DNA from 4 places in the Paracoccus aminophilus JCM 7686 genome. Region 2 is predicted to be linked to each of the others. Evidence: riboswitches for the same ligand, from Rfam matches in the RefSeq annotation. Region 2 holds a riboswitch; each other region holds the start of a gene.

Region 1 (7,084 bases), on a different replicon from region 2:
GTCGCCATGGGGCGCGCGGCCAAGCGCAACCAGCCGCGCGACCGAGACCGGCCAGGCAATCTCGCGCCCCTGCGGCATGAAGGCGGCGCGGCGCGCGCGCTCGGCTGGGCGAAGCCCGGTCAGCGAGGATCGCCCCTCATGCGCCAAAAGCCCCAAAGCGGCGCGCAAGAGTGTGGTCTTGCCCGCCCCATTCGCGCCCAGAAGGCCCACAAACTCGCCGGGCGCAAGATCGAGATCAATGCCCGCCAAGACGCCACGCCCTGCCCGGCGCAGGGACAGTTTCTTGAGGGACAGTACGCTCATGGCCCCTCGCTCCGGCTGCGCCAGATCAGATGGAGAAAGAAGGGCGCGCCGATCAAGGCGGTCAACACGCCAAGCTTGAGATCGCGGCCCGGCGCAATCACCCGCACTGCGATATCGGCCGCAAGAATGACCGCCGCGCCGCCCAAAGCCGAGGCGGGCAGCAGCCGCGCCGGGCTGGCGCCGACCGCGCGGCGCAGCAGATGGGGCACGACCAGACCGACAAAGCCGACCGCACCCGCAACGGCTGTCGCCGCGCCGACCAGCGCGGCAACGCCCAGCACCAGCCGCAGCCGCAGGGACCCAAGGCCGATCCCCATCGAGGCCGCCGCATCCTCGCCCAAGGTCAGCGCTTCGAGCCCCTTGCCGGTCGACAAAAGCAGCCCCGCGCCGATCACAAAGAAGGGCAACATGGTCCAGACATGCAGCATCGAGCGATCGGCAAGCGAGCCCATCATCCAGAAAATGATCTCATTGGCGGCGAAAGGATTGGGCGAGAGGTTCAGCACCAGCGAGGTCGCCGCCCCAGCGAGCGCCGAAATCGCGATGCCCGCAAGGATCAGCGGCAGGGCTCCGCCGCGCCCGCCCGCAAGCGTCAGGATGACCAGCACGGACAGAAGCGCCCCGGCCAAGGCCGCGACGGGCAGGCCAAGCGGCAGGGCGGCGGCAAGCCCGGTCTGGATCGCCAGAACCGCGCCCAAAGCCGCCGACGCCGAGGTGCCGATCAACCCGGGCTCGGCGAGGGGATTGCGCAGAAAGCCCTGAATCGCCGCGCCCGAGAGGCCAAGGCTTGCGCCAAGCAGCAGGCCAAGAATGGCGCGGGGCAGGCGGATTTCTTGCATGACCATACCGAGCAGCGGATCGCCCGCGCCGACCAGCGCTGCGAGCGCCGCGCCCGGCGCGACCGGCACTGTGCCGATCAGCAAGGAGGCCATGAAGAGCGCGAGGACCAGCGCGCCCAAAGCCGCCAGCACGCGGGGATAGGAAGCGGGATCTCTCATGGGCTTTCCTTTTGCTCCTTCTGCACCGCAAGGCGGGCGGCACGCAGTTTTGCGATGGCGGCGAGAACATGAGGCGTGCCGCAGACCCAATCGGGATCGGCCATAGCCGTAACGCCCGCCCGCGCGGCGAGGTCCTGCACGGCGGGGTGATCGAGAATGTCTTCCGCGCGCGAGCCGCCGCCAAAGCCCTGCCCACGGATCAAGAGATCGGGATTGGCCCGCACCAGCTGCTCAAGCGAGAGGATGCCGCCCTGCGACAGACCGGCCTCGGTCGCGATATTGTCGAGCCCCGCCGCGGCGATGATCTGCCCGGCGAGGCTTTGATCGCCCGAGGTATAGCCATTCGCGCCGTAAAGCGCCGCGCGCGGGCGGGTGGGGGCGCTGTCTTGCAAAGCCGCCAGATCGCGGTCGAATACGGCGATCATCGCCTCGGCCTCGGGCGCGCGACCCAGAGCCGCGCCCATCTTGCGGATATTGGCGCGGATCGCCTCGAAATCATCTTCCGGCGCGAATTGCTCCACCGGGATCTGCAAGCGGCGCAGCATGGCAACCGTCGCGGGCGTGGTATAGCTGCCCGCCAGCACGAGATCGGGGCGCAGCGCGGCGATCTCTTCGGCGAGGCCATGATTGACCGGATAAAGCGCCGCCTCATCCGCCATGGCCGAGCTGCGCGCATCCCGCGCCAGATAGCTCACCGAGATCAGCTGACCGGGCGCCGCCAGCATCATCGCGAGCTGATCGGTGCACAGATTCATCGATACGACGCGCCGGGGCGGCTCTGCCGCCGGAACCGCCCAAGCCGCCGGCGCCAGAAGGCCAAGGCCGAGTGCGATGCACCCAGCCAAGGTCAGCCGTCTTACCATTTCGCCTCAAGCCCGACATAGGCGGTGCGCCCCTGCGAGCGATAACCCCAAGCGTCCATGTAGTCCTTGTCGAAGAGGTTCACGACACGGGCGGTCGCGCGCAGGTTTTGGTTGATGTCATAGCCTCCGGCGAGATTGACGACGGTATAGCTTGGCAGTTCGCGCGTCGGATAGCTGCCCCAGAACTGCGTATCATAATTGCCCGCGACATGGCGCAGATCGGCGCTCAGATTGCCGCGCCCGCCGTCGAGATCATAGCTCGCGCGCAGACCGAATTCGTGACGCGGACGGCGGATCTCGACGCTGCCATCGGGGTTCTTGGCGTCAAGATAGGTGTAATTCAGCCCAAGGCGCAGCGCCTCGGTCGCCTGCAACTGTCCGGCCAGCTCGATGCCTTCGCGCGGGCTTTTGCCGTGTTGGTTGACATAGCTCGCCCGCCCGCTGCCATCGGGGGCCGCGCCATAGGCATAGGTGATCTCGTCATCCATCTTTTCGTTGAAATAGGTCAGATCAACCGTGCCGCGCCCGCCGAGCAGCTCGGCCTCGATGCCGATGTCAAAGCCGGTGTTGCGCTCGGGCTTCAGGTGCGGATTGCCGAGCGTATAGCTGTCATTGGCGAAAAGCTCGTAATAGGACGGCTTGACCAGACCGCGCCCGGCGGAGGCATGAACCCGATAGGGCGCATTCGGCACCTGCCAGGACAAAGCGAGGTTCCAGCTGGTGAAATCGTCAAAGCTCGTGAAGCGATCGTGGCGCAGCCCGGCCTGCACATCGAGCCCGTTGTCGAAGAAGCCGCGATATTCGAGCGCCACCGACGTGTTGGCGCGGCGGTAATCGGGGGCGGCGGTGTTGTCATCCTTGACCCGCTCGACCATCACATTCACCAGCTGGCGCGCTTCGGCCACCTGCTGGCCGTCGAGGCTCGCGCTCAGGCGATATTTCAACGCGCGGGTCTGGCCCCGCGTCTCGGGCCCGCCGTTCGAGCTTTGCTTGTAGACCGTGTCCTGATAGTCGAGCCGGTGCAGCACCCGCCCGTCCAGCATCGCATATTCGCCCCAGATCGAGCCCAGAGTCTCGTTGCGTGTGCTGTGCTGGTTGGGATCGTCGATCAGATAATCCATATAGCTGGTGGCGGCGTAATTTGTTGAATCGTAATCATATTTCTCTTTGGCGCGGCGCAAGGTAAAGCCAAGCTTCACCTCGTCGCTCGCCTGCCAATCGCCGGTCAGGCCAAGGGTGGCGCGGTCGATGCCGTCTTTTTCATGGCCGGTGAAAGCCTGATTATAGCCGTGATCGTCGCGCTTTGACGCCGTGAAGGCCAGCCCGCCGCGCTCTGTGCGCTGGGTGAACCAGCCCGAGACCGCATAGCCATTCCCGGCCTCGACCGCGCCGCCATAATGCGTGCCCGGCTGGCCCTGCCGCGTGATGATATTGATCACCCCCGCCGAGGCATTCGCGCCGTAATAGACCGATTGCGGCCCGCGCAGGATCTCGATCCGGTCGATATTGGCGGTCTCGAGCCCGCTCAGGATATATTCGTCATTGCCGCCGGTCGCGGGGACGCCGTCGATCAGGATCAGCGTGTGATTGGCCTCGGCGCCGCGAATGCGGACCTGCGTGAAGCTGGATCCGGTCGAGCTGACCGCCACGCCCGGGACATCGCGCAGAGCGTCCTGCACGCTGCGGATGCCGCGCCGCTCGATCTCATCGGCGGTCAGGATCGTATAGGCGCGCCCATAAGCATTGGCCGGAATCGGCGAGAGCCCGCCCGAGATCACCACCGTCTCCAGCGTGACGCGACCTGCGGTCTCATCATCCTGCGCCACGGCCGGAGTAACGGGCTGCGTGACGTCTTGTGCCATAACGGCAAGCGGCAGCAGCACCGCAGAAATTGCAAGCCAAGAGGTCTGAAGTCGGACCATATCCATGCCTTTCCAACGCAGGCGGCGCCTGCGGATCCCAGTTCGGCCTGCGGAAAGGATTGCCCCGCGCAGACCCGTGACGGTCACCGCTGCGGAAGGCCGCTTTCCATGCGCGCCCCGCGCCGGAAATGGGTGAGGGCTTGGGCAGGTCTCCTGGCTTGCGGGTCAGCGCTCGGGCCGGTCTTCCCGGGATCATCCCAGTGACATCGTCGGCCGTCGCTCGCCGCTTACAGTTGCGGGGGCAGCCGCGGATTTGCCTGATAGGCGCACCGCAGTTCCCTTTTAATCCGAGGGGCTGCCCCGGAACCAAAGCTGCCCGAGCCTTGGTCCGTCACCCCGGTTTTTGTCAAGACCATTCAACCGAGTTACGGCCTTGGTTGGGGGTGGCGCGCCTTTCAGACCCCGCCCACCTTGACTTTCGGCGCGAATCGTAACATATGAAGTTACATGAAACAGAACAGCCGCCTCTCCGCCGTCCTTCACGCCTTGCTGCATATGGCCGAGCATGACGGGCCGATGACCTCTGAAAAGCTCGGCGAATGCCTGAGCGCCAATCCGGTCGTGGTGCGCCGCACCATGGGGCTTTTGCGCGAGGCCGGGCTGGTCTCGGCCGAGCGCGGTCATGCAGGCGGTTGGCGGATCTCGGCGGATCTGGCGCAGGTTACCTTGCTCCAGCTTCATGCCGCTTTGGGCGAGCCCGCGATCTTTGCCATCGGCAATCACAGCGAGCATCCCAAATGTCTGGTCGAGCAGACCGTGAATGCCGCGCTCGATCACGCTTTCGCCGAGGCCGAGGCGCTGCTGCTCTCTCGTTTCGCCCATGTGACATTGGCCGATCTGGCCGAGGATTTCGCGCGCCGCCATCAAGAGTATCGCGCCGCCAAGGAGTGAAAGATGCAAGATGTGATCGTGATCGGGGGCAGCTACGCCGGAATGGCAGCGGCCCTGCAGCTTCTGCGTGCCCGCCGCAAGGTTCTGGTGATCGACGCCGGGCAAAGGCGCAATCGCTTCGTCAGCGCCTCGCATGGCTTTCTCGGGCAGGACGGCGTCGATCCGGCGCGGATCTGGGCCGAGGCGCGCGCGCAATTGCGGGCCTATCCGACGCTGAGCTGGGTCGAAGCGACCGCCGCAGAGGTCAGCGGAGCCAAGGATGATTTCCGCGTGACGACCACGACGGGCGAGCAGTTTGCGGGGCGGCGACTGTTGCTCGCGACCGGCGTCTCCGATGAGCTTCCCGAGATCGAGGGCCTTGCCGCGCGGTGGGGCAAGGGCGTCTTCCATTGCCCCTATTGCCACGGCTACGAGCTCGATCAGGGCCGCATCGGCGTCATTGCCACCGGCCCGATGTCGATCCATCAGGCCCAGCTTTTGCCGGAATGGGGCGAGATCACCTTCCTGACGAATGACCGGTTTTCGCCCGATGCCGATCAGCGCGCCGATCTCGCCCGCCGTGGCGTGACGCTTGAGGAAACCCCGATCGCGCGCCTGACGGGCCTCGCCGATGTCGAGCTGGCGGACGGACGGATCCTGCCTTTCGCGGGGCTTTTCACCGCCACGCGCACGAGCCCGGCCAGCCCGGTGGCCGCCGCCTTGGGATGCGCGCTGAGTGAAACCATCTTCGGCCTTCAGATCCAGACAGGCGACAGCAAGGAAACCAGCATTCCCGGCGTTTACGCCTGCGGCGATGTCGCCCGCGCGCCGCACACGGTCTCGCTGGCAGTGGGCGATGGCGCTTGGGCGGGGGCGCAGCTCCACCGCTCGCTGGTGTGGCCAGACGGCTGATCCGCACCGCGCGAAAGCACGGGTCACGCGGGTTGCGCTTTCCGTGACATAATTCGAGTTACAAACAGTTCAGGCGCAAATGAAAGATCAGCCACCCCCATTTCGACGCGGGTGGCCGATCTTGTGCCAAAGCGGGTGCCTCCGGGCTTAGGCGCCGGAATGCACCTCCAGCCGCTCTTCCTTCAGCGAAAAGGCCGCGACGAAGGCCAGCGCCGCAATTCCCGCCGCGACCAGGAACAGCACCTGGAAGGCCCCGGCATAGACATTGGCGATCAGATCTCGCGTCGCGGTCGGCAGACCCGCCGCCACTGCCGGTGAGAGCTTTTCGAGGTCGAGCCCGGCGGGCAAGGTCACGGCGCTATGCGCCACCAGCGCGGCGACAATCGCGCCATAGACCGAAATCGCAATTGAGGCCCCGCCCATCCGCGTCAGCGACACCGCTCCGGTTGCAGCCCCCGTGTCGCGGCGCAGCGCCGCATTCTGCACGCCCAAGAGCGGCACCTGCTGGCCGACACCAATCCCGATGCCGTGAAAGAGCATCAGGGGCGTGATCAGCCATAAGGTCACCGGCGGATGCAGCGCGGAAATCGCGAGCAGGCAGAGACAGCTCAACCCGCTCGACAGCATCGCGAAGGGCCGATAGCGCCCGGTGCGCGACATGATCCGCCCCGCCGTCAGCGAGCCGAGCACGATGCCTCCGGTCAGCGGCACGAACAAAAGCCCTGCCACGGTCGGCGTCAGCCCGGTCACCGATTGCAGATACAGCGCGAAATAGGTCGAAAGCCCGATCCCGATCGAGCCCGAGGCCATCGAGATCAGCAGCAGCAGATTGACGGTCTTGCTGGAAAACAGGCTCAGCGGCACGACCGGCTCTTTCGCGCGTTTCTCGACCTGCACCCAAGCGATGGCCAGCACGATCCCCGCGCCGATCACCGCCAGACCGGTTGGCGAGAACAGGCCTCCGAAAAGCTGCGAGCCATCCGCCCAGAGCACCAGACTGGCGATACAGCCCGCCAGCAGGGCCGCGCCGAGATAGTCGATTGTCGGGGTCCGCTCGGGGCGTTTGTGGGGCAGCATCATGCCCAGCCCGGTCAGCACGAGCACACCAATCGGCAGGTTGATGAGAAAGATCGAGCGCCAGCCGAACATGTCGCTCATAAAGCCGCCGAGCACCGGGCCAATCGCGCTTGCGAGCATCAGCATCAGGCTGGCATAG
Region 2 (7,084 bases):
GCCGCGCAAAGGCGGCAAGATGGTCGAGCGAGGCGGTGATCTCGCCCGCGCCGCGCGCGCCGTGGCGCATCATCGCCGCGATCCAGGCGGGCGCGCCCGCGCGGGTATGGGTGATGCGCGCAAGCTCGGTCCCGATCTCGCGCAGGACGACGCGATCCTGCCTTGTGTTATCAAGATGATAGAGCGCGGCTTGGTTCTCGACGGATTGCAAGGCCGCGGCGACACCGCCGATATGGGCGGCGTAATCCTCGGCCATGAGAAGATCGGTTTCGGGCAGATCCTGCGTGTGGAGATGCGCCGAAAGCCGCTCGATCGCTTGGGCCAAAGCCTGCGCTGCCGGGGCCGAGGGCGTCTGGCCATCATGGGTAAAGCCGCCATTCGCAAGCCAAGCCGCGCCGACCTCGGCGGGGGCGGCATCAAGCGCGATCCCGGTGCCATAGACCCCGTCCTTCGGGCCAAAGACGCGCGGCGCGCCGTCGAGATAGGGGTTGTCCGAAGGGTCTTCCTCGCGCCCCGAGAGCATCCGGCAGCCAAGGGTGAACAGCTGAATCAGCACCGGGAAACTGTCGCGGAAAAGTCCCGAGATCTTCAGGATGACGCCGATGCGCGGGCGGCCAAGCTCGGCCAAGGGTGTGACCTCGATCCCCGTCACCCGGCCCGTGCCGGGATCGCGGATCGGGGCCAGCCCGGCCAAAGCCAGCGCCATGGCGAAATCCTCGCCCCCCGTGCGCATCGTGGCCGAACCCCACAGATCGATCATCACCGATTGCGGCCAGTCGCCGTGGTCCTGCAGATAGCTGCGGATGAATTCGGCGGCCATGCTCCGGCCCTTTTCGACCGCCTCGGGCGCTGGCAAGGCGCGGGGATCGACCGCGTAAAGGTTGCGCCCCGTCGGCATGACATCGGCGGCGCCCCGCCACGGGCTGCCCGAGGGCCCCGGCGCAACGTGCAGGCCCGCCAAGGCGCGCGCCAGCCCCTCACGCTCGCCCGGGGCCTCGCCCCAGATATGGAGCCCGTCTGTATAGCGGCTTTCCTTTAGCTCGCAGACGAAACGGTCGAGCTCGCCCAACGCCTGCGCCTCATCCGAGACGGCAAGGCCAAGCTCGGAAAAGAGGCCCAAGGCCCCGGCCTCGTCGCGGATCATCCCGGCCAGCCGGTCGCGGCGGGCGGGGTCGATGCCGTCGGCGGTGGAATAGCGGTCGAGCATCTGCTCGAGGCCCACGAATTTCTCCGGCAATTGCGCGGGTTTCAGCGGCGGCGGCATATGGCCAAGCGTGACCGCACCCAGACGGCGGCGGGCTTGGGCGGCCTCGCCCGGATCGTTGACGATGAACGGATAGATCACCGGCAGCGCGCCGGTCAGCGCCTCGGGCCAGCAGGCGGCGGATTGCGCGACCGATTTGCCCGGCAGCCATTCCAGCGTGCCATGCGCGCCGATGTGGATGATCGCGCCGACCCGGCGGCTGAGCCAGAGATAAAAGGCGACATAGGCATGGCGCGGAGGCGCGGTCAGGTCGTGATAGCCGGTCTCGCGGTCGTCAAGGCGACCGCGCTCGGGCTGCAAAGCGATCAGATGGGGGCCTTCGCGCAGAGCCGGAAAGCGCAGCATTTGCCCGGTGATCTGGGGGTCGGTTTCCGGCGCGCCCCAATGATCATGCAGGGCTTGGCGCAGCGGCGCAGGTAGCTCGGCCAAAGCGTCCAGATATTCGGCGAGCGGCCAGTCGATCACCTCTTGGCGCAGGCGGGGCGCGAGGGGCGCGGGGGACTGGCCCAGATCGCGCAGGATCGCCTCGGCCGAGAGACAAGCATCCAGCCCGACGGCATGGGCATCGAGCCACGCCTTGCCGGGATAGGTCGAGAGCACAATCGCCAGAGGCGGTGTGCCGCTTTGCAGCGCGGTCCAGCCCAAGACGCGATCCACCAAAGCCGCGATCCGCTCGGGCAAAGGGGTGTGGCGTGGCACGGCGATTTGCAGATCGGGATCGGGTGCGGCGGCGCCTTTCAGCGAGATGATCTGCGCGGGAATGCGGCCATCGACCTCGGGCAGCACGACATGCATCGCCATATCGGCGGGCGAAAGGCCGCGGCTGCTTTCCTCCCACAGACGCGCCTCGGCGGTCGAAAGCACAGCCTGAAAGACCGGCGGACCAGAGCGCAGGGCGCAATCCGCATCTTGGGTCGAAAATGCGGTTGTGTTGATAATCGCCTGCGGCGGATGCGCGGCAAAGGCGGCTTTCAGAAAATCCTGCGCGGTGCGGGATTTGAGCGAGGGTAGGAAGATCCCGCGCGCCGTCACCCCGCGTTCGGCAAAAGCCGCGATCAAAGCCTCGATCGGCGCGGTATCGCCCGCCAGCATCCACGAGCGGTAAAAGGGGATCGCGATCCAGTTGCCCTCGGGCGGCGCGCCAAGCCAGCCGACCTCGGGCAAGGGCGCCGGATCTTCAGCCTCCAGCCCCGCCATCAGCCGCAAAGCCGCGCCCGCCGCCAGATGCCCGCCCATCGCGCAAAGCCGGTTCAGCCGCTGCCACAGTGCAGGCGCAACGGTCGAGAAGCCTTGGAGCGCGGGATCGTCGCGCCCGTCGCCGCGCAAAAAGGCCAGCGCGATCCCTCGTCGCCGCGCCAGATCCTGCAGCGCCATGACCCCATGCGGCCAATAGCTTTGCCCGCCCAGAAGCCGCACGAGAATGAAGCGCGCGCCCATGAGCGTCGCCTCGATATATTGATCGACCGAGACCGGATGGGTCAGCCGCGCCAAGGGCGCGAGGCGCAAGCCGGGCAAATCTGCCCGCCCGCGCCGCCAGCCTTCCGCAAAATCGGCGAGATCGCTGTCTGAAAAGGACAGCACCACAAGATCGGCAGGGGTCTGGCCGAGATCTTGCGGCGTGGCGCTGTCCTCGAGCCCGCCGGCTTCGCGAAAGATGACGTGCATATTACCCCAGCAGAATGGCGCGGATCGCCTCGGGGTCAATATCGTGATGCTCGGCGATGACCACAAGCTGCGAGCGACGCGGACCCGACCAAGGCTGGTCATATTGGTGACGCACGCGCGCGCCGACGGCCTGCACGAGCAGGCGGAGCGGCTTGCCCTCAACCGCGACATGGCCCTTGACGCGCAGGACATGCTGGTCGCGGGCGAGCCGCTCGATCCGGGCGACCAGATCGGCGGGATCGGTGATTTCGGGCAGGTCGATCACGACCGAGTCGAAATCATCATGCTCGTGATCATCGGCGCCGTCGTGATGCGAGGGGCGCGCGGCCAGATCATCCTCGGCCTTGGCATCAAGGCCAAGGATCACGCGCGGGTCGATCACGCCCTCGGCAATCTCGATCACCGGGAGTTCGCGATGGGCGATCTCTTTCAGCTTTTCGCGCGCGGCGGATTTGACCGCATCCGAGGCAAGATCGGATTTCGTCAGCAAGATGATATCGGCGCAGTTCACCTGATCCTCGAAAACCTCGGCGAGCGGGCTGTCATGCTCGGTCCCCTCGGTCTCACCCTCGTCGAAGGCCCCGGCGGCCAAAGCCTCGGTATCGGCCAAAGCGATGACGCCATCGACGGTGATGCGCGAGCGGATCGCGGGCCAGTCGAAGGCTTTCAGAAGCGGCTTCGGCAGCGCCAGCCCCGAGGTTTCGATCAGGATGTGATCGGGCGCTTCGGGCAGCGCCAGCAGACGCTCCATCGCGGGCAGGAAGTCATCGGCGACGGTGCAGCAGATGCAGCCGTTGGCCAGTTCGACGATGTTGTTTTCCGGACAATCCGCGCTGGCGCAGGATTTCAGGATCTCGCCATCGACGCCGGCCGTGCCGAATTCATTGACCAGAACCGCGAGGCGGCGGCCCCCGGCATTGGCGATCAGATGGCGGATCAGCGAGGTTTTCCCGGCGCCGAGAAAGCCGGTGACAACGGTAACGGGGGTTTTGGCAAGCGAGGTCATAGCGTGTCCTTGGTCAGCGCAAAGGGAGGAATGCGGGCGATGGTGTTCTTGCGGAAAAGGGCCGAGCGTTCGCGCCAGGGCACGACACCCTCGGCGCTTTCGGCATATTGGCGGGCCATGGTCAGGACTTCGGCGGCGTCCTCGGGGGTGATGCCGCCCTGCACATAGGTCCAGGAACCGGGACGGCCAAGCGCCACGGCGCAGCCTTTCGAACAGGCGGAAAGGCAGGCGACCGGCTCGATGCGGATGCCTTGGGGCAGGGCTTCGGCCTGAATGGCCGAGAGCAGCCGCTCGCCGGGGACGATGCCGTCATCGGGCACGGGCGCACCCATGCGGCAGGTCTGGCAGATGTAAAGCGTCGCCTCCATGCGCGGCCTTTCAGATCTCGCGGAGGGGACAAGGGCGGCGGGCAGGCGGGGCCATACCATCCGTCCGCAGCGCACCCCGGCCGCATCTTCGGTTATCTCGCATGGCAGGTCTCCCGGCTTGCGGATGCGGGTCTGGCCCTCGCTTCTCCGGCCTTCCCGGCCCGGGGGCCAGTGGCGGTGGAGAGGCTCTCCGGTCACGGTCGCGGGGGCGGCTGCGCTTGGGGCCTTGGGACCGATCCGGTCGGCGGGGCCTTGGCGCATTCCCTCTTAGCCTGCGTCGCCACAGGAACCATTGCGCGCCCTTGATGGCGGCAAGAGCGGGGGCAAGTCAAGGCGCGGCAGTCAGGAAGGCCCTTGTCAGAAGGTCTGAACCCGGCGTAGGCCAGAAGGGCGTATCCTGCGCCAAAGCCTCCAATTCCTGCCGATCAGAAGGTTCATTCGGATTATGAGAAGTGACGAAGAACATACTGAAAAGATGAAGAAGATAAAATCAGCGCGCGACCGTATCATGGAAGAGCGGCAGGGCGAGAAGGGTTTGATCGTCGTTCACACCGGGCCGGGCAAGGGCAAGTCGTCCTCGGCCTTTGGCATGGTGATCCGCGCCATTGCCCATGAGATGCCGTGTGCGGTCGTCCAGTTCATCAAGGGCGGGCGCGAGACCGGCGAGCGCAAATTGCTGACCACGCATTTCAGCCATCTCTGCCAGTTCCACACGATGGGCGAGGGCTTCACCTGGGAAACGCAGGACCGCGCTCGCGACATTGCGGCGGCTCAGGCGGGCTGGGATAAGGCCAAGGAGCTGATCCGCGATCCGGCAATCCGGCTGGTGCTGCTCGATGAGATCAACATCGCTTTGCGCAATGATTACCTCGATATCGCCGAGGTCTGCGCCTTCCTGCAGGGTGAAAAACCCGAGATGACCCATGTCATTCTGACCGGCCGTAATGCCAAGCCCGAGCTGATCGAGATCGCCGATCTCGTGACCGAGATGGAGGTGGTGAAACACCCGTGGCGCGCGGGGATCAAGGCCCAGCCGGGCATCGAATTCTAAGGCGCGGTTATGGCGGGGTTGATGATTCAGGGGACCGGCTCGAATGTCGGGAAATCGCTGGTCGTGGCGGGGATCTGCCGCGCCTTGCGCCTGCGCGGGCTCTCGGTCGCGCCCTTCAAGCCGCAGAATATGTCGAACAATGCCGCCGTGACCGCTGATGGCGGCGAGATCGGCCGGGCGCAGGCCCTGCAAGCCCGCGCGGCGGGCTTGGCGCCTCATACTGATATGAACCCGGTGCTGCTCAAGCCCGAAAGCGAGATGGGCTCGCAGGTGATCGTTCAAGGCCGCCGTCTGGGCACGTTTCGCGCCCGCGATTACTGGGCGATGAAGGCCGAGCTGATGGGGCGGGTGATGGAGAGCTATCGCCGCCTTGAGGCCGCCCATGATCTCGTGGTGGTCGAGGGGGCGGGCAGCGCCTCGGAGGTCAATCTGCGGGCGACGGACATTGCCAATATGGGCTTTGCCGAGGCCTCAGGCGTGCCGGTCTTTCTGCTCGGCGATATCGACCGGGGCGGCGTGATCGCGCAGATCGTCGGCACGAAAGCGGTGATCGCGGATGCCGATGTCGCGCGCATAAAAGGTTTCGTTATCAATAAGTTTCGCGGTGATCCTCAGCTGTTTGCCGATGGCTATCAGATGATCGCGACGCAAAGCGGCTGGCCCGGTTTCGGCGTCCTGCCGGCCTTCGAGCAGGCGCATCTTCTGCCCGCCGAGGATGCGCAGGACATCCCGACGCGCCGCGTGGGGAGCGGATTGCGCATCGGCTGGCTGGTGCTCTCGCGGGTGGCGAATTTCGATGACCTCGACCCACTGGCGGCCGAGCCGGGCGTCGATCTGGTCGCGATCCGCGCCGGCGAGCCGATCCCCGGCGATCTCGATCTGGTCATCATTCCGGGCTCGAAATCGACGCGGGGCGATCTCGATTATCTGCGCGCGCAGGGCTGGGACATCGACCTTCTCGCGCATCACCGGCGCGGCGGGCGCATCCTTGGCATCTGCGGCGGCTATCAGATGCTGGGCCGCGCGGTCCATGATCCCGAGGGGCTTGAGGGCGCGCCGGGCAGCTCAACCGGGCTGGGGCTGCTGGAGGTCGAGACCGTCTTGCAAGGCGACAAGGCATTGCGCGAGGTGACCGGCGTGCATCTGGCCAGCGGGCGCGCGCTCAAAGGTTATGAGATTCATCTGGGCGTCACCACCGGCGCGGATCGCGCGCGGCCCTTTGCTCGGATCGGCGGGCAGGATGAGGGTGCGATCTCTGCGAGCGGCCGGGTCGAGGGCAGCTATCTTCATGGGCTTTTCAGCGATGACGGCTTTCGCGCCGCCTATCTGGCGGGCTTTGGCGCGGTTTCGGATCTGAGCTATGAGGCGCGGGTCGATGCGGTGTTGGACGCGCTGGCGGCCCATCTTGAGGCGCATCTCGATCTCGACGGGATGCTGGCCGCAGCCGGGATCACAGGCTGAGGAAAAGCGCCGGGTCGTAGCGCTCGGCGAGCGGACGGATAAGCGCGGGATGGCTCCAGCTGAGTTCGCGCAAGATGGCGCGGAGGAGGGTTGCGGGCGCCTCGGGCAGGGGCTGACCGTTGAGGATTGCGTCGCGCAGATCTTGCCTGAGCGCGCGCTCTTCGGGCGCGAAAAACTGCGCGAAGGGATGCGGCCCCGGACCGGGCGCGCGGGCCGATGAGAGCCCCGCGACATGCCAACCGGGCGGGGGCAGCAGATGGCGCGGCAGC
Region 3 (7,084 bases), on a different replicon from region 2:
TGATGCATATCCTGCCAAATATCATGGGGCCTTTGGTCATTTTGGCCAGCATGGACATCCCCGTGGTCATCGCCATCGAGGCGGGTCTCTCGTTCATCGGCCTTGGCGTGCGCCCGCCGCTCGCAAGCTGGGGAACGCTGATCTACGACGGCTTTGCCAATATCAACCAATCGACCATTCCGGTCATCGTCTCTTGCGTCGCATTGGCCGGGGCGACCCTTGGTTTCACGCTTCTGGGCGAGGCCCTGCGCGATGCGATCGACCCCAGAAGGAGGTCCGCAAGATGAGCACCACCCCCCTTGTTTCGATCCGCGATCTCAGCGTCGAGGCCGCAGGCGCGACCGGCCCGCTGCATCTCTTGCGCGGCGTCGATATCGACATCGCGCCGGGCCGGATTGTCGGCGTGGTCGGCGAATCCGGTTCAGGCAAATCGACCCTCGCCTCGGCGATCCTCGGGCTGCTTGCCAGCAATGTCACCAAGGTCGGCGGCGAGATCCGCTTTCAGGGCCTTGATCTGCTGGCGCTCACCGAGCCCCAAAAGCGCGCCTTGCGCGGCGACCGGATCGCGATGATCTTTCAAGATCCGATGACCGTGCTCAATCCGGTCTTCAAGATCGGCACCCAGCTTGTCGATGTCATCCGGCGCAAGCGACCCGGTGTCTCGCGCGCGGATGCCATGGCCGCGGCCGAGGCGATGCTGCAACGCGTCGGCATCTCGGAACCCGCGCGCCGCCTTGCCGCCTATCCGCATCAGATGTCGGGCGGGATGAGGCAGCGCGTGATGATCGCCATGGCGCTGTTGACCAATCCCCAGCTGATCCTCGCCGACGAGCCGACGACCGCGCTAGATGCAACCGTCGAGGCCCAGATCGTCGAGATCTTCCGCGATCTGCAACGCGAGAGTGCCTGTTCGGTCCTCTTCATCTCGCATCACCTCGGGCTCTTGTCCGAGTTCTGCGACGACGCCATCGTCGTCTATGGCGGGCTGGTGGTCGAAGCCGGGCCGATGGCCGAGATCATCGGCAATCCCCGCCATCCCTATACCGCCGCGCTGCTTGGCTGCGAGATCGACGAGGGCGAAAGCGGCACCGCGCTCAAGACCATTCCCGGCCATCCGCCCAGCCCGTCCGCGCTGCTTGCGGGCTGTGCCTTCGCCCCGCGTTGTGCGCTGGTGGACGAGCTTTGCCTGCGTGGCCCGGTGCCCATGGCCGAGGTCGGCGCGGGTGTTTCCGTTCGTTGCACGAGGATCTGACATGGATTGGCGTTCCGAAACTCTCCACCGCACCGCGCCGCCGCTGATCGCTTTCGAGAAGCTCTCTGTCACCTTCGGCAATGTCATCCGCGCGCTTGATGAGGTCACGCTTTCGATCCCGCGCGGCTCGGTCACCGGGCTGGTCGGCGAAAGCGGCTCGGGCAAGACGACGCTGTGCCGGGTTTTCGTGGCCTTACAACGGGCAAGCGCGGGCCGGGTCACCTTCGCGGGCGAAAACCTGTCCGAGCTGCTCGCGAAGGACGAAATGGCCTATCGGCGGCGCGTCCAGATGCTGCTGCAGGACGCCGCCGCCTCGCTTTCGCCGCGCATGGCCGTGGGCAAGCTGCTGGCCGAGCCCTTGCGCATTCACGGCCTGCCCATGGCCGAGCATTGGCCGCGCGTGCTGAAGGCCTTCGAGCGGCTGGGGCTCGCGCGGGAACTGCTAGAGAAATACCCGCATCAGCTTTCGGGCGGACAGGCGCGGCGGGTGGCGATTGCCCGTGCGCTGGCGCTGCAGCCAGAGCTCATTATCGCGGATGAGCCGACGGCGGGGCTCGATCTCTCGATCCGGGGCGAGCTGTTGAACCTCATGCTCGAGCTCAAGCAGGAATATGGCCTGACCTATGTGATGGTCAGCCATGATCTCAATGTGATCCGCCGCGTCACCGATCGCGTCGCGGTGATGTATCTCGGCCAGATCGTCGAAGAGGCCGAGACCGCCGCGCTCTTTCGCCACCCGCGCCACCCCTATACCGCCGCACTTCTGTCTGCGCGCGCCGTCATCGACCCGGCGCAGCGGCAAAAGCGGGTGGTGCTGCAAGGCGAGATCCCAAGCCCGATCAACCCGCCCCCCGGCTGCCGTTTCTCGACCCGCTGCCCGGCGGTGCGCGACCGCTGCCGGGCCGAGGCACCTGCCCTGACGCAAGATGACAGGGGCTCTTTCCGCTGCCATTTCCCGCAGGCGGATCCGGCGGTCGCGCGCCTGTCTGCGACCGTCCAAACCCCCGCGCCTTGAGCGCATCCTGCCGCGCCCAACCGAGGATCTTCTGCCGACTTGACCGGCTCGGGCCGAAGCGGCAGAAGGTTCGGGTCAAGGTTCCCGTCGCCAGATCCTCGGATGTGGTGGCCGGGCTAAGAGGGAATCCGGTGAGAAACCGGAGCTGACCCGCAACTGTATGCAGCGAGGGCTCGCATCACCCGTCACTGGCCCCATGGCCGGGAAGACCGATGCGAAGGCCTGACGACCTGCAAGCCAGGAGACCTGCCTGACGACAGAGGCTGTTCCGCGATCGGGAGTATCGCGGGGGCGTGTTCGCGGTGTCGGGCCCCTTTCAGTTGGGGCCCATCGCTGCCGGATCTCCCCCCATCCCGCTGCGGAACCTGTGCAGGAGGGCGGGCGTGGATCACCGTCAGGAAGGCGAAATGGCGGGCAAACCCCAGCGGCAGGCGCTTCTGCTGCTGGCCAAATCCGCATTCGCGGCCACGCCCCATCGCGAGATGTCCCGGATCGCTGCGGCTTTGGCGGCGCGACCCGAGATCCGCGCCCGGTTCGATCTGGTCGAATGCTGCTATCTCGAACAAGGTGAGCCCTCGCTGCGCGATGCTCTGCGGTCGCTTGCCGAAAAGGGGCTGGCGCAGGTCGTGATCCTGCCCGTGATCGTGCCGATGGAGCCGAGCCTGCGCAATTGGCTGGGCCTGATGCTGGCGCTTTGGCGGGCTGAAAGCCCGTTGCCCGACATCGTGCTGGCCGACGAGATCGCGGCCACCGCGGGCCTCTCCGACATCTTGGCGCGGCTGGCGCTTGAAGCGCCGCGTCATGCCTTGCCTTGTGGCGATGCACCCCGGCCCGAAGCGGTTCAGGTACCGTCCCAGCATTACCGGGTTCTGGTCTGCACCGGACCGACCTGCCATGCGCGGGGCGCGACCGCGATCTGGGCGCATCTGCGCAACCAACAGGTCCGCCGCAAGCTGCGGGTGACCGGCGCGGGCACGATGACGGCCAAGACGAGCTGCCTTGGGCCCTGCGCGCTTGGGCCGGTGGTGCAGGTCTTTCCCGATGGCACCTGGTATGGCGGTGTCACCGAAGAGGCCCTCGACCGCATGATTGACGAACACCTTCTGGCCGGTCATCCGGTCGCCGATTTTGCCTATTCGCCCGGAGGCCGCAAACAGCAGCTCCGGGCCCTGCCCCTTTCCCCTGAGAAGAAGGAACACGAATGACCCTGTTCGGAAAATCGGCTTTCGCGGGCCTTTTGGCCTTGGGCGCGACTCTGGCGCTTCCGGCTTTGGCCCAAGATGCCTTGCGGGTGGGCCAGACGTTTCTGGTCGACAACCTTGACCCCACAGCGGGCTCGGCGGGCTGGGCGCTGACCAGCCACGGCGTCGGCGGCCAGCTCTGGAGCGTCGATGCCGCGGGCCGGCTGGTGCCCGAGCTGGCGCAATCGGCCAACCGGACCGGAGATCTGAGCTGGACCATCACCTTGGCTGAGGGGCGCCGCTTTTCGGACGGCAGCCCTGTGACCGCCGCTGCGCTGAAGGCGGGCTTCGAGAATACTTTCGCCAAGAATGCGCCCGCCGCCGCGACCGGCGGCAAGCTAAGCTTCGAGGCGCCCGATGACCGCACGCTTCTGGTCACGACCGAGCGCCCGGTCGCGATGCTGCCCGCGCTTTTCGCGGAATGGCCGCTGATCGCATATGGCTTCGACGGCGCGGGACAGCCGCTGTTCACCGGGCCCTATAAGGTGACGGGCTTTACCGCCGATGCGACACTGGATCTGGCCGCGAACCCCTATCACCCCGCCGGAGCCGACCGCTCGGATATCACATTGCGCAAATTCGGCGATGCTCAGACCATGGCTCTGGCGCTGCAATCGGGCGAGCTCGATCTGGCGTTTGGCTTGCCGGTCGAGGGGCTTTCCGCGATCCGCGCCAATCCCGATCTGACGGTCAAAAGCTTTCAGGTCGGCTATCAATATTTCGGCTTCCTGAACACCGAAAGTCCGACCCTCTCTGACCCGAAGCTGCGTCAGGCGATTGATCTGGCGCTCGGTCGGCCCGAACTGATCGAGGCTATCGGCAATGGCGTTCCCGCGACCGGCGCTTTCGCGCCCTATTTCCCTTTCGCGGGCAAGGTCGAGCGGGTCAGCGACCGATATCTCGCGGGCGATCTGCTTGATAAGGCCGGTTGGACCGCCGGGTCCGACGGCAAGCGAACCAAAGACGGCGTGCCGCTTCGTCTGAGGCTGGTGACCTATTCCTCGCGCCCCGATCTGGTCACGATGCTGCCCGTGGTCGCGGCGCAGCTGAACCGTCTGGGCATTGCGAGCGAAACCCGTGTTGTCGAAAACCCGGGCGATGCCGCCGCCGAGGGCGATTTCGACATCTTCCTCTGGGCCCAGCACACCGCGCCGAACGGCGATCCGGCGTTCTTCTTCAACTCGATGCTGGTCAGCGGCGCCGCCCTGAACCATGCGCGCTATAAAAGCCCGGCCTTTGACGCGATCATCGCCAAATTCAGCGAAACCGCCGATCCCGAGACCCGCAACCAGATCGCTCTGGAGGCGCAGGACCAGCTTTTCGAGGACGTGCCGGTCACCTTCCTGATCGCGCCGGAATGGCGGGTCGGCCTGTCGACGCGGCTCAAGGATTATGAGCCCTGGGGCTCGGACTATTATGTGATCCGCCCCGAGATGGGCGAGATCCGCTGAGCCGGGACCGCCAAAGGTGATCGCCCATCTGCTGCAAGCGAGCTTGCGCCAAGCCACAAGCCTGCTTGCGGTTTCGGCTTTGGCCTTCTGCGTCGTGGCTCAGATGCCCGCCGATCCGGTCGAGATCGCCATGCGGGCCTGGAACCTGCCGCCGGACCCGGACACAATCGCGCGGTTGCGGATGGAATGGGGGCTCGACCGGCCTCTGGTGCTGCGCTGGCTGTCCTGGCTTGGAGGCTTTGTCACGGGCGATTGGGGCCTGTCCTTTCGTACCGGCGCGCCGGTGCGCGATGAGTTCCTGTCGCGCCTGCCGTTGTCGCTTGGGCTCGGTGCCGCGGCTTTGGCTTTGGCGGTGATCCTTGCGATCCCGCTTGGCTTTGCCGCCGCGCTGCGGCCAAACGGCTGGGCCGATCGCTTCGGGCGCGGCCTTGTCGTCGTCGTGCAAGCGGTGCCGAGCTTCTGGCTCGGGCTCGTGCTGATCTGGTTGCTGGCCGCCGAGCTGCGCCTGATCCGGCCCTTTTCCGGCGGGCCGGTCATTCTGGCGATGGCGGCGGTGCTGATCGCCTTGCCGCCGATGGCGATGATGGCGCGAGTGCTGCGGCGCGAGCTGCTGGCCTCGACCACTCAGCCGTGGTTTCGCACCGCCATCGCCAAGGGGCTCAGCCAAAGCGCGGCGCTTAGACGCCATTCCGCCCGCGCCGGGGCCTATGCCTTGCTGGCGGCGCTGCGCTCGGAAATCGGCTGGATGCTTGGCACGACCGCGACGCTGGAAGTGCTTTTCGGCCTGCCCGGCGTCAGCCAGTTCGTCCTGCAAAGCGTGCCCGCGCGAGATTACGGCGTGCTGCTGGCCTATGTGATGACGGTCGCCTGTCTGATGGCGCTGGCCAATCTTGTCATCACGCTGATCCTTCAGCTTCTCGACCCCAGAGCGCGATGAGGCTGCGCTGGGTTCATGTGGCGGCGGCGATGCTCATCGCTTTTGCCGCGACGGGGGCCTTCTGGCAGCCATATCCACCCGGCGCGGTGGATATGCTGGCCAAGAACCTTGGCCCCTCCCTGCCCCATCCCTTCGGCACAGATCATCTTGGCCGCGATCTGGCCTCGCGGATGATGGAGGCCGCCGGGCGCTCGCTGCTGGTCGTGGCGCTGGTCGCGCTGATCGGGTTTCTGGGCGGGATGTTGACGGGAAGCATCGCCGCCCTGCTCGGAGGCTGGCGCGAGCGTCTGCTGCTGCGCGCCGCCGAGATGTTCATCGTCCTGCCGACGCTGATCTGGGCGCTGGTCGCGGGCGCGCTCTTTGGTCTGAACCCGCTGACGGCCGGGCTTGCGCTGGGGCTGGCGGGGCTTGGTCCGATGGCCTTGACCGCGAACAGCCTGACCCACCGCACGCTTGGGCTCGATTATATCCGCGCCGCGCGGGCGCTTGGCGTGACGCGCGCCGGGCTTTTGCGGCGCCATGTCCTGCCCGCCATCCTGCCGCTTTTGTCGGCGCAAGCGGGCGCGCAGGCCGGTCAGGCGGTGGTGGCCTATGCCGGGCTGGCGTTTCTGGGGCTTGGGGTCGATCCGTCGCGGCCCGATTGGGGCGCGATGCTTTTTGAATATCGCATGTTCATTTTCGAGACCCCGCGCCTCATGCTGATCCCGGGTCTGGGCATTGCCACAATGGCGCTGATCATCAACCTGCTGGCCGATCCGCCGAAATAGGCGCGGGCGGTGCGTCGGTGCCTGTTAGCCGAGACCCGCGCCATCATCGGGAAAGCGGCGGATGAATTCGGCGCGGCTTTGCGTGCCGGTCTTTTCGAGAATGCGGCTGACATGGGTTTTCACCGTGGGCAGCGCGATGCCGAAGTGACGCGCGATCTCTTTGTTCGAAAGCGCCCGCCCGAGCAGAACCGCGATTTCCCGCTCGCGCGGAGACAGCGTGCTTCCCGCCAGCGCTTGCACCCGTTTCTCGGCCGTGCCGAAGCCCGAGAAATCAACCAAAGCCTCCAGCAGCCGGATATTCTCGGCGCTGAACCCGCCCTGATCGGCATTGCGCAACAGCGAGGCGCCCGCGACGATCTCTGCACCCTGACGGAAATAAAGCTCGGCCTGATGCAGCGTCCGCTGGGGCGCCAGAAACCCC
Region 4 (7,084 bases), 230 kb from region 2:
GGGGCTCTATTATCCCGGCCCCGCCAATCCAAGCACCGAGATCTATGTTTTCCCGCTCGCGGCCACGACACAAGAAATGGCCTTTGCAATCTGCCCGTTCGAAGATCTGCCCGATCACAGTGGCGATCAGGGCACCGCCTGTCATATCGAATGGCTTGACGCCGACGGCGACCGGTTTTTGCCCGCCCGGCGCGAAGAGGTGAAGGGCTGCACGATTGCAGATCATTGGAACGAGGATTGCCCCGACTTCACCGCCGAAGGCATGACCTTGGGCAATTCCGAAAAGCTTGTCGGCTCGCTGGAGAAAACTCATCCGGAAGTCTCTGGGCTTTTCAAAGGCGAGAGCGGCGCGGTCGAGAAGATCACGCCCTTCATTCTCGCCGCGCCGCAAGGGGCTGCGACCAGCGACGCATACGCCGCGGACCGGCTGAAATATGACTTCGGCATGTTCGACGACTGCAAGGCCTATTCCGCAAACCCCGGCTATGCGGCGGCCTGCCGGACGGCCATGGCCAGCACAACCGCCGGGGCCGAGCCGATCGGCGTCTCGGCGATGGAGATCGGAAAACATGGCGCGGTCTGCGTCATCGCCAAAGACTGGAGCATCGCGGCCTGTGCCCAAACGCCACCCTCGAACTGAGGCCGAGGTTGCGTGGCACAGGAAAGCCGGTCTGAAGCAACGCGGCATCGGCCCGTTCGGGCGCTAGCCCCTTGAAATGGAAACACTCTGATGGACCTTGCCTTCAAGGACATGCAGCCATTGCGTTGCGCGTGGGGGTTGAAAAGCAAGGCGTCGAGATGATGCAGTCCTTATTCTAGCGGAGAACACGGCGCTTAGGATCGCAGACGACGCCCGTGGCCCTGCCCGGCAACCCCAAACCTAGGACATGGCTTCCTCGACCTGCGCGCAGGTTTGCAGCACGGCGAGATCGGCTCCCGGCTTTCCGCTCAACTGCACGCCAACCGACAGCCCGTCCTCATCGCGAAACCACGGACATGATGCAGAAGGCTGCCCCGAGATATTCGAGGGGATCGAATAGGGCGCAAAGCCGTAGCCCGCGTCGTTCCAGTCATCGACATTGGCGAAACTGACATAGGACAGGGTTCCTTCGGCCGGAGGCGCGCTGGCGAGGCTTGGCGTCAGGATCAGGTCGAGCTGGTCCAGCGAGCCCAGATAGGCCCTGTTATAGGCGGCGCGCGCGGTCTGTGCGGATTGATATGCCGCGCGCCCGCCCTGCGCCGCCTTTCCCATCAGATGCCAGGTCAGCGGCTCCAATTCGTCGCGCTCGGGATCACGGCCAAGCGCGCGCGCACGCTGCTCGACCAGCGAGACAATGTCGAAAATCCACAGATAGTCGAACCAATCCGTCGAGAGTGCGCCCGGGTATTCATAGGGGACGATCTCGTGGCCAAGCTCTGCCAGCAGCGCGGCCGCGCGATGGACCGCTGCGCGCTCCGTCGCACCCGGCGCCCGACCACTTGGGTCTTTGTCCGCGACGCCGATGCGAAATCGCACCGGGTTGCGCAGGGCGTTGAGAAACGAGCCGCCGCCATTCGCTGTGATATCGAGCGAGGCCGCGCTGTCTCGGACCGTGCGGGTGATGACGTGATCGGAATTCAACCCGCCCGCGATCGCGTCGAAATAGGGCCCGACCGGGTTCAGCCCTGCCGTCGGCTTGAAGCCGAAGACGCCGGTGCAGGCCGCCGGAATGCGGATCGACCCGCCGAGATCGGTCGCATGGGCGATCGGCACCATACCCGAGGCCACCGCCGCGGCGGCCCCGCCGCTGCTGCCACCGACCGTCATGCCGGGGCGATGGGGGTTGTGGGTGACGCCATAGGCGCGTGGCTCGGTCACGAATTCCGCCGCGAATTCCGGCGTATTCGTCTTGCCCAGAATCGCCAACCCTGCAGTCCGCCAGCGCTCAACCATGAGGCTGTCAGGGCGCGGCGCATCCCCCTTGAAGAAAGCCGATCCGAAGGTGGTGGGCATGTCGCACGAATAAAGGTTCGCGTCCTTCAGCAGGAACGGCACGCCGCTCAGAACGCCGCCGGGGAGGCTGTCGCAACCTGCCAGAGCCGCCTCGAAATTGGTCGCGATCACCGCATTGAGTTCCGGGTTGCGTGCCTCGATCATGGCAATGGCGGCCTCGATGACCTCACGGGCCGAGACCTCCCGAGCCGCAATCAGCCTCGCCAGACCGACGCCATCCGCTGCGGCATATTCCGTCAGTTCCATGTCCTCGCCTCCCGCCGCGAGAGCTGGCCGACCAGCTGCAAGACGTATTTCTGAAAGATCGGCAGCGCGGTCTCTGTGGTGATATGGCCGGTCGGTTGCGCGGCCCCGACCCAGAGACCATCGATCATGGCCGACAGGCAGTTCACCGCGAAATCAATATCCTCCGCCGGAATGAGCGGACGGAGGCAATGCGCGATATTGCTGGCCAGCCGACGGTGATAGATCGTCTGGAAGCGCAGCATCTCGGCATTGCCGCGCAGCGCGGCCCAGAGCGCAAACCATGTGCTGGCGACGGCAGGCTGGAATTGCTCGGGGTCGAACTGCGCCGAGGCGATGGCCATGAGCCGCTCCATCGGGGTCGAGGCCTTGCGCAGATTGCGCACAGTCGCGCGGGACAGCTCGCGGTTCAGATGGCGCAGAACCAGCGTGTAGAGCTCGTCCCTGCTGCCGAAATAATGCGTGATCAGGCTCGGCGAGATGCCGGCTCGGCTGCCGATCTGCCGGATCGAGCTTTGCTCGATCCCGCGCTCATGGATCGTCTCGATCGCTGCCGCGATGATCTGCTGCTGTCGTATCGTCTGCATTCCAAGTTTTGGCATCACATCTCTCTGTTTCGACCGTCTGGGATTTTTTTATTGAACACGTCAACAAAGTAATTATTCTTGTTGGCGTGTTCAATAAAAAACTGAGACGCAGATGAAATCGCACCTCCTCTCCGCCAGCCTCGCCCTGCTGCTGCTCGCGCCCCACGCTGGCGCGGCTGCCGAGGCGGAAGCCTGCCAGACTGTTCGTCTCGCCGATCTTGGCTGGACGGATCTCGCGCTGACCAATGCCACCGCCTCGCTGCTGCTGAAGGCTTTGGGCTATATACCCGAGCAGATCTATCTCAGCCTCAACCTGACCTATGAGGCGCTGAAAAGCGATCAGGTCGATGTGTTCCTCGGCAACTGGTTGCCTGCCCAAAGCACTGAGTTCAAATCCTATTTCGACAATGGCGATGTCGCGGTGCTGTCGACGAATCTGACCGGCGCCAAATTCACCCTCGCGGTTCCGAGTTATGTCGCCGAGGCGGGCGTCACCTCGTTTGACGATCTGGCCAAGCACGCCGACAAGTTCGGGTCGAAGATCTACGGTATCGAGGCCGGGGCCAACAAACCCTTGCTCGAGATGATCGAGGCCGGACGCCACGGCTTAGGCGATTGGGAGCTGGTCGAATCGAGCGAAGCCGCGACGCTCGCACAGGTGGATCGTTTGACGCGACGCGGTGACTGGATCGTCTTCCTTGGCTGGGAGCCCCATCCGATGAACATCAAATACAAGCTGAGCTATCTCAGCGGAGGTGATGAGGAATATGGCCCGAACTTTGGCGGCGCCACCGTCAGGACCATTACCCGCACCGGTTACGCACAAGAGTGCCCCAATGTGGCAAAGCTGCTCGACAATCTGAAATTCGATCTCGCCTATGAAAACACCGGGATGAACGCGATCACCGAAGACGGTGCGGACCCCTCGGATGTGGCCAAGGATCTGATCGCCAAGCGGCCTGAACTTCTCCAGACTTGGCTTGCGGGCGTGAAGACCGTCGATGGCGCGGAAGGCTATAAGGCCGCTGCAGAAACCATCCTCCCACACTGACGGCGGGAGGCGTTCCTCCTGCTTTTGGGCTTTAGAGCCGTGGCTTTGAATGCAGGAATGACGCAGTTGCGGCGAGGGCAATGTGGTCTACGTCGAAGCAAGGCAACCCGTTGTGCTCCCCGAAACCCCGTGCTTGCCCGCCCGCCAGCAGATCGAAATCGATGCCGTAATCAGGCCACAGCGAACTGCTCAAACCCTCATATTCTTCATATTCAACATGAATATTCCGACGATCCAGCCGCGTTGACATCGTCCCCCATCCGGCCGATCTTGCCATCGGATCAAGGTGCCGGGGGAAGCCCCGGATAAAAGGGAATCCGGTCAGGCTGTCGCCGAATCCGGAACTGCCCCCGCAACTGTAGGCGGCGAGCCTGTCTGACATGCCACTGGCGCGGAGTTCGCGTCGGGAAGGCCAGACTAGGTGACGACCCGCAAGTCAGGAAACCTGCCTCGATCACTCACCTGTTCCGGCTGCGGTGGGCAGTCGGGAGCGGCCATCCGCAAGGTGACATCGCCGCCTCGTGACTCCGTCACGGGGAGTCATTTCGTTTTCACGGCCTGTCGATTCAGGCCGCTCAGAAGGCATGTCAGGATGAGAACAGACCTCACCTATTCGCTCAAAAGCACGCGGTTCGACGAGAATTATCGCCCGGCCGAGAACACGCGCACCACGACCAACTTTGCCAATCTCGCCCGAGGCAGCAGGCGCGAGGAAAACCTGCGCAACACCTTCAAAATGATCGACAACCGCTTCAATGCTCTGGCGCATTGGGACAATCCGGGAAACGACCGCTATTCGGTCGAATTGGAGATCATCTCTGCGGAAATCAGCATCGGAGATAACAAAAGCGCCGAGGCTTTCCCCCTGATCGAAATCTTGAAACCGACGATCCTTGATCGGAAAAACGGCCAGCGCATCGAAGGAATTGCGGGGAATAATTTCTCGTCCTATGTCCGCGATTATGATTTCAGTATCCTGCTACCGCAGCACAATGACGGGCGATCAAGTTTCAGCGCGCCAGCGCATTTCGGTGATCTGCATGGGAATCTCTTCCGGTTCTTTCTGAAGTCTCCTGCCTATAAAGAGACCTTCAAAAAGCTTCCGGTCATCTGCCTGAGCGTGTCCAGCAGCAAAACCTATCAGAGAACCGAAAACACGCATCCCGTTCTGGGCGTTGAATATCGGCAGGATGCCTTCTCTGCGACTGATCTTTACTTTGAAAAGATGGGCTTGCAGGTGCGCTACTTCATGCCTCCAAACAGTGTCGCCCCCTTGGCGTTCTATTTTACCGGTGATCTGCTGAGTGATTACTCATGTCTCGAACTGATTGGCACGATCAGCACGATGGAAACCTTTCAAAGGATCTACCGCCCAGAAATCTACAATGCCAATTCCATCGCTGGAAAAACCTACCAACCAAGCTTGAAACATCAGGATTATTCCCTGACGCAGATCGCTTATGATCGCGATGAGCGCAGCCGGCTGGCGATCGAGCAAGGACAACGCGCACGCGACACTTTCATTGAGCCATATCGAGAAATTCTCGAGAAATGGTCCTCCCAATACTCTGCCTGATCAACGACGATGCAAGGTCACATTACCATGAATAAGCTTTTGCCCACTTCGACCGCCGGAAGCCTTCCCAAGCCGGTTTGGCTCGCCCAGCCTGAAACCCTCTGGTCGCCGTGGAAGCTTCAGGGCGACGAGCTGATTGAAGGAAAACAGGATGCCCTGCGCGTCACCCTGAGCGATCAGCAACAGGCGGGCATCGATATTGTCAGCGACGGCGAACAAACGCGTCAGCATTTCGTCACGACCTTTATCGAGCATCTCGATGGCGTGGATTTCGAGAAACGCGAGACCGTCCGGATCCGCAATCGTTATGACGCGAGCGTGCCCTCGGTCGTCGGAGCCGTCTCTCGCCCCAAATCTGTCTTTATCGAGGATGCCAAATTTCTGCGTGGACTGACCGATCAGCCGATCAAATGGGCGCTGCCCGGTCCGATGACCATGATCGACACGCTTTACGATGGTCATTACAAAAGCCGCGAGAAACTCGCCTGGGAATTTGCGAAAATCCTCAATCAAGAAGCCAAAGAGCTTGAGGCTACAGGTGTCGACATCATCCAGTTTGACGAACCGGCCTTCAATGTCTTCTTCGACGAAGTGAATGATTGGGGGATCGCCGCTTTGGAACGGGCGGTCGAGGGCCTCAACTGCCAGACCGCCGTTCATATCTGCTATGGCTATGGCATCAAGGCCAATACAGATTGGAAGAAAACCCTTGGCGCAGAGTGGCGGCAATATGAGGAGATTTTCCCCAAGCTCCAGAAATCATCCCTCGACCTAATTTCACTCGAGTGCCAGCACTCCCGTGTGCCAATGGATCTGATTGAACTTCTCCGCGGCAAGAAAGTCATGGTGGGGGCAATTGATGTGGCGACCGATACCATCGAAACGCCCGAAGAGGTGGCCGATGTTTTGCGAAAGGCGTTGCAATTCGTGGATGCCGACAAGCTCTACCCCTGCACCAATTGCGGCATGGCGCCGCTGTCGCGGACCGTGGCGAGCGGGAAGCTGGCGGCATTGAGCGCCGGGGCAAAGATCGTCCGACGTGAGCTTTCGGCCTGACGATCCTCGCCGCGTCGGCGGGTACCGCGCGGGCTCCCTGCCCCGCGCGACCTGAGACCCCGAGCCCTCATGTCCTCCGCGGCCCCTGCCGCAGCGCGACATAGGCGATGAGGCCGATCACCAGCCCCCAGAATGCGCCGCCGATGCCCAACATTCGGATATTGGCGGCCGAGGCGAGGAAGGTGATGAGCGCCGCCTCGCGTGATGCGGGATCCGCCAGCGCAGTTGCGAGACTACCGCCGATCGTCCCAAGCAGCGCCAGCCCTGCGAGCGTGGTGATGAAGCTCGCGGGGAAGGCCATAAAGATCGCGGCCAAGGTGACGCCGAACACGCCGACGAGGATGTAGAAGACCCCCGCCGCAATCCCGCCGATCCAGCGCTTCGAGCGGTCCTCATGGGCCTCTGGCCCGGTCACGATGGCCGCGGTGATTGCGGCGACGTTGAAGGCATGCGAGCCGAACGGCGCCATGATCAGCGAGCCAAGCCCGGTCAGCGTGACGATCGGATTGGCGCTCGTCTTGAACCCGTCGTTGCGCAGAACCAGCATCCCCGGCATATATTGCCCGGTGAGCGTGATC

Evidence for each region. A riboswitch is a leader RNA that binds a small molecule or an ion and turns the genes downstream of it on or off. The one in region 2 is predicted to bind cobalamin.
Region 1: linked by a shared signal. The riboswitch ahead of JCM7686_RS22060 (TonB-dependent receptor plug domain-containing protein) and the one ahead of JCM7686_RS05830 (DUF1636 domain-containing protein) in region 2 are both predicted to bind cobalamin.
Region 3: linked by a shared signal. The riboswitch ahead of JCM7686_RS17810 ((2Fe-2S) ferredoxin domain-containing protein) and the one ahead of JCM7686_RS05830 (DUF1636 domain-containing protein) in region 2 are both predicted to bind cobalamin.
Region 4: linked by a shared signal. The riboswitch ahead of JCM7686_RS07010 (DUF1852 domain-containing protein) and the one ahead of JCM7686_RS05830 (DUF1636 domain-containing protein) in region 2 are both predicted to bind cobalamin.

What each region holds. Positions count from the first base shown of each region.
Region 1 is NC_022044.1:149,789-156,872, forward strand. It holds gene JCM7686_RS22045 (ABC transporter ATP-binding protein) at 1-303, opposite strand, end outside; gene JCM7686_RS22050 (FecCD family ABC transporter permease) at 300-1,301, opposite strand; gene JCM7686_RS22055 (ABC transporter substrate-binding protein) at 1,298-2,164, opposite strand; gene JCM7686_RS22060 (TonB-dependent receptor plug domain-containing protein) at 2,158-4,086, opposite strand; cobalamin riboswitch at 4,213-4,412, opposite strand; gene JCM7686_RS22065 (Rrf2 family transcriptional regulator) at 4,534-4,977, shown strand; gene JCM7686_RS22070 (NAD(P)/FAD-dependent oxidoreductase) at 4,981-5,868, shown strand; gene JCM7686_RS22075 (MDR family MFS transporter) at 6,016-7,084, opposite strand, start outside.
Region 2 is NC_022041.1:1,173,414-1,180,497, forward strand. It holds gene cobN (cobaltochelatase subunit CobN) at 1-2,929, opposite strand, end outside; gene cobW (cobalamin biosynthesis protein CobW) at 2,931-3,935, opposite strand; gene JCM7686_RS05830 (DUF1636 domain-containing protein) at 3,932-4,303, opposite strand; cobalamin riboswitch at 4,390-4,613, opposite strand; gene cobO (cob(I)yrinic acid a,c-diamide adenosyltransferase) at 4,749-5,354, shown strand; gene JCM7686_RS05840 (cobyric acid synthase) at 5,364-6,815, shown strand; gene JCM7686_RS05845 (hypothetical protein) at 6,805-7,084, opposite strand, start outside.
Region 3 is NC_022042.1:39,464-46,547, reverse strand. It holds gene JCM7686_RS17825 (ABC transporter permease) at 1-287, shown strand, start outside; gene JCM7686_RS17820 (ABC transporter ATP-binding protein) at 284-1,252, shown strand; gene JCM7686_RS17815 (oligopeptide/dipeptide ABC transporter ATP-binding protein) at 1,254-2,267, shown strand; cobalamin riboswitch at 2,343-2,535, shown strand; gene JCM7686_RS17810 ((2Fe-2S) ferredoxin domain-containing protein) at 2,651-3,472, shown strand; gene JCM7686_RS17805 (ABC transporter substrate-binding protein) at 3,469-4,959, shown strand; gene JCM7686_RS17800 (ABC transporter permease) at 4,976-5,896, shown strand; gene JCM7686_RS17795 (ABC transporter permease) at 5,893-6,663, shown strand; gene JCM7686_RS23615 (helix-turn-helix transcriptional regulator) at 6,688-7,084, opposite strand, start outside.
Region 4 is NC_022041.1:1,405,487-1,412,570, reverse strand. It holds gene JCM7686_RS07035 (hypothetical protein) at 1-640, shown strand, start outside; gene JCM7686_RS07030 (amidase) at 881-2,239, opposite strand; gene betI (transcriptional regulator BetI) at 2,230-2,838, opposite strand; gene choX (choline ABC transporter substrate-binding protein) at 2,936-3,874, shown strand; gene JCM7686_RS24320 (hypothetical protein) at 3,906-4,124, opposite strand; cobalamin riboswitch at 4,142-4,341, shown strand; gene JCM7686_RS07010 (DUF1852 domain-containing protein) at 4,467-5,450, shown strand; gene JCM7686_RS07005 (methionine synthase) at 5,478-6,506, shown strand; gene JCM7686_RS07000 (benzoate/H(+) symporter BenE family transporter) at 6,574-7,084, opposite strand, start outside.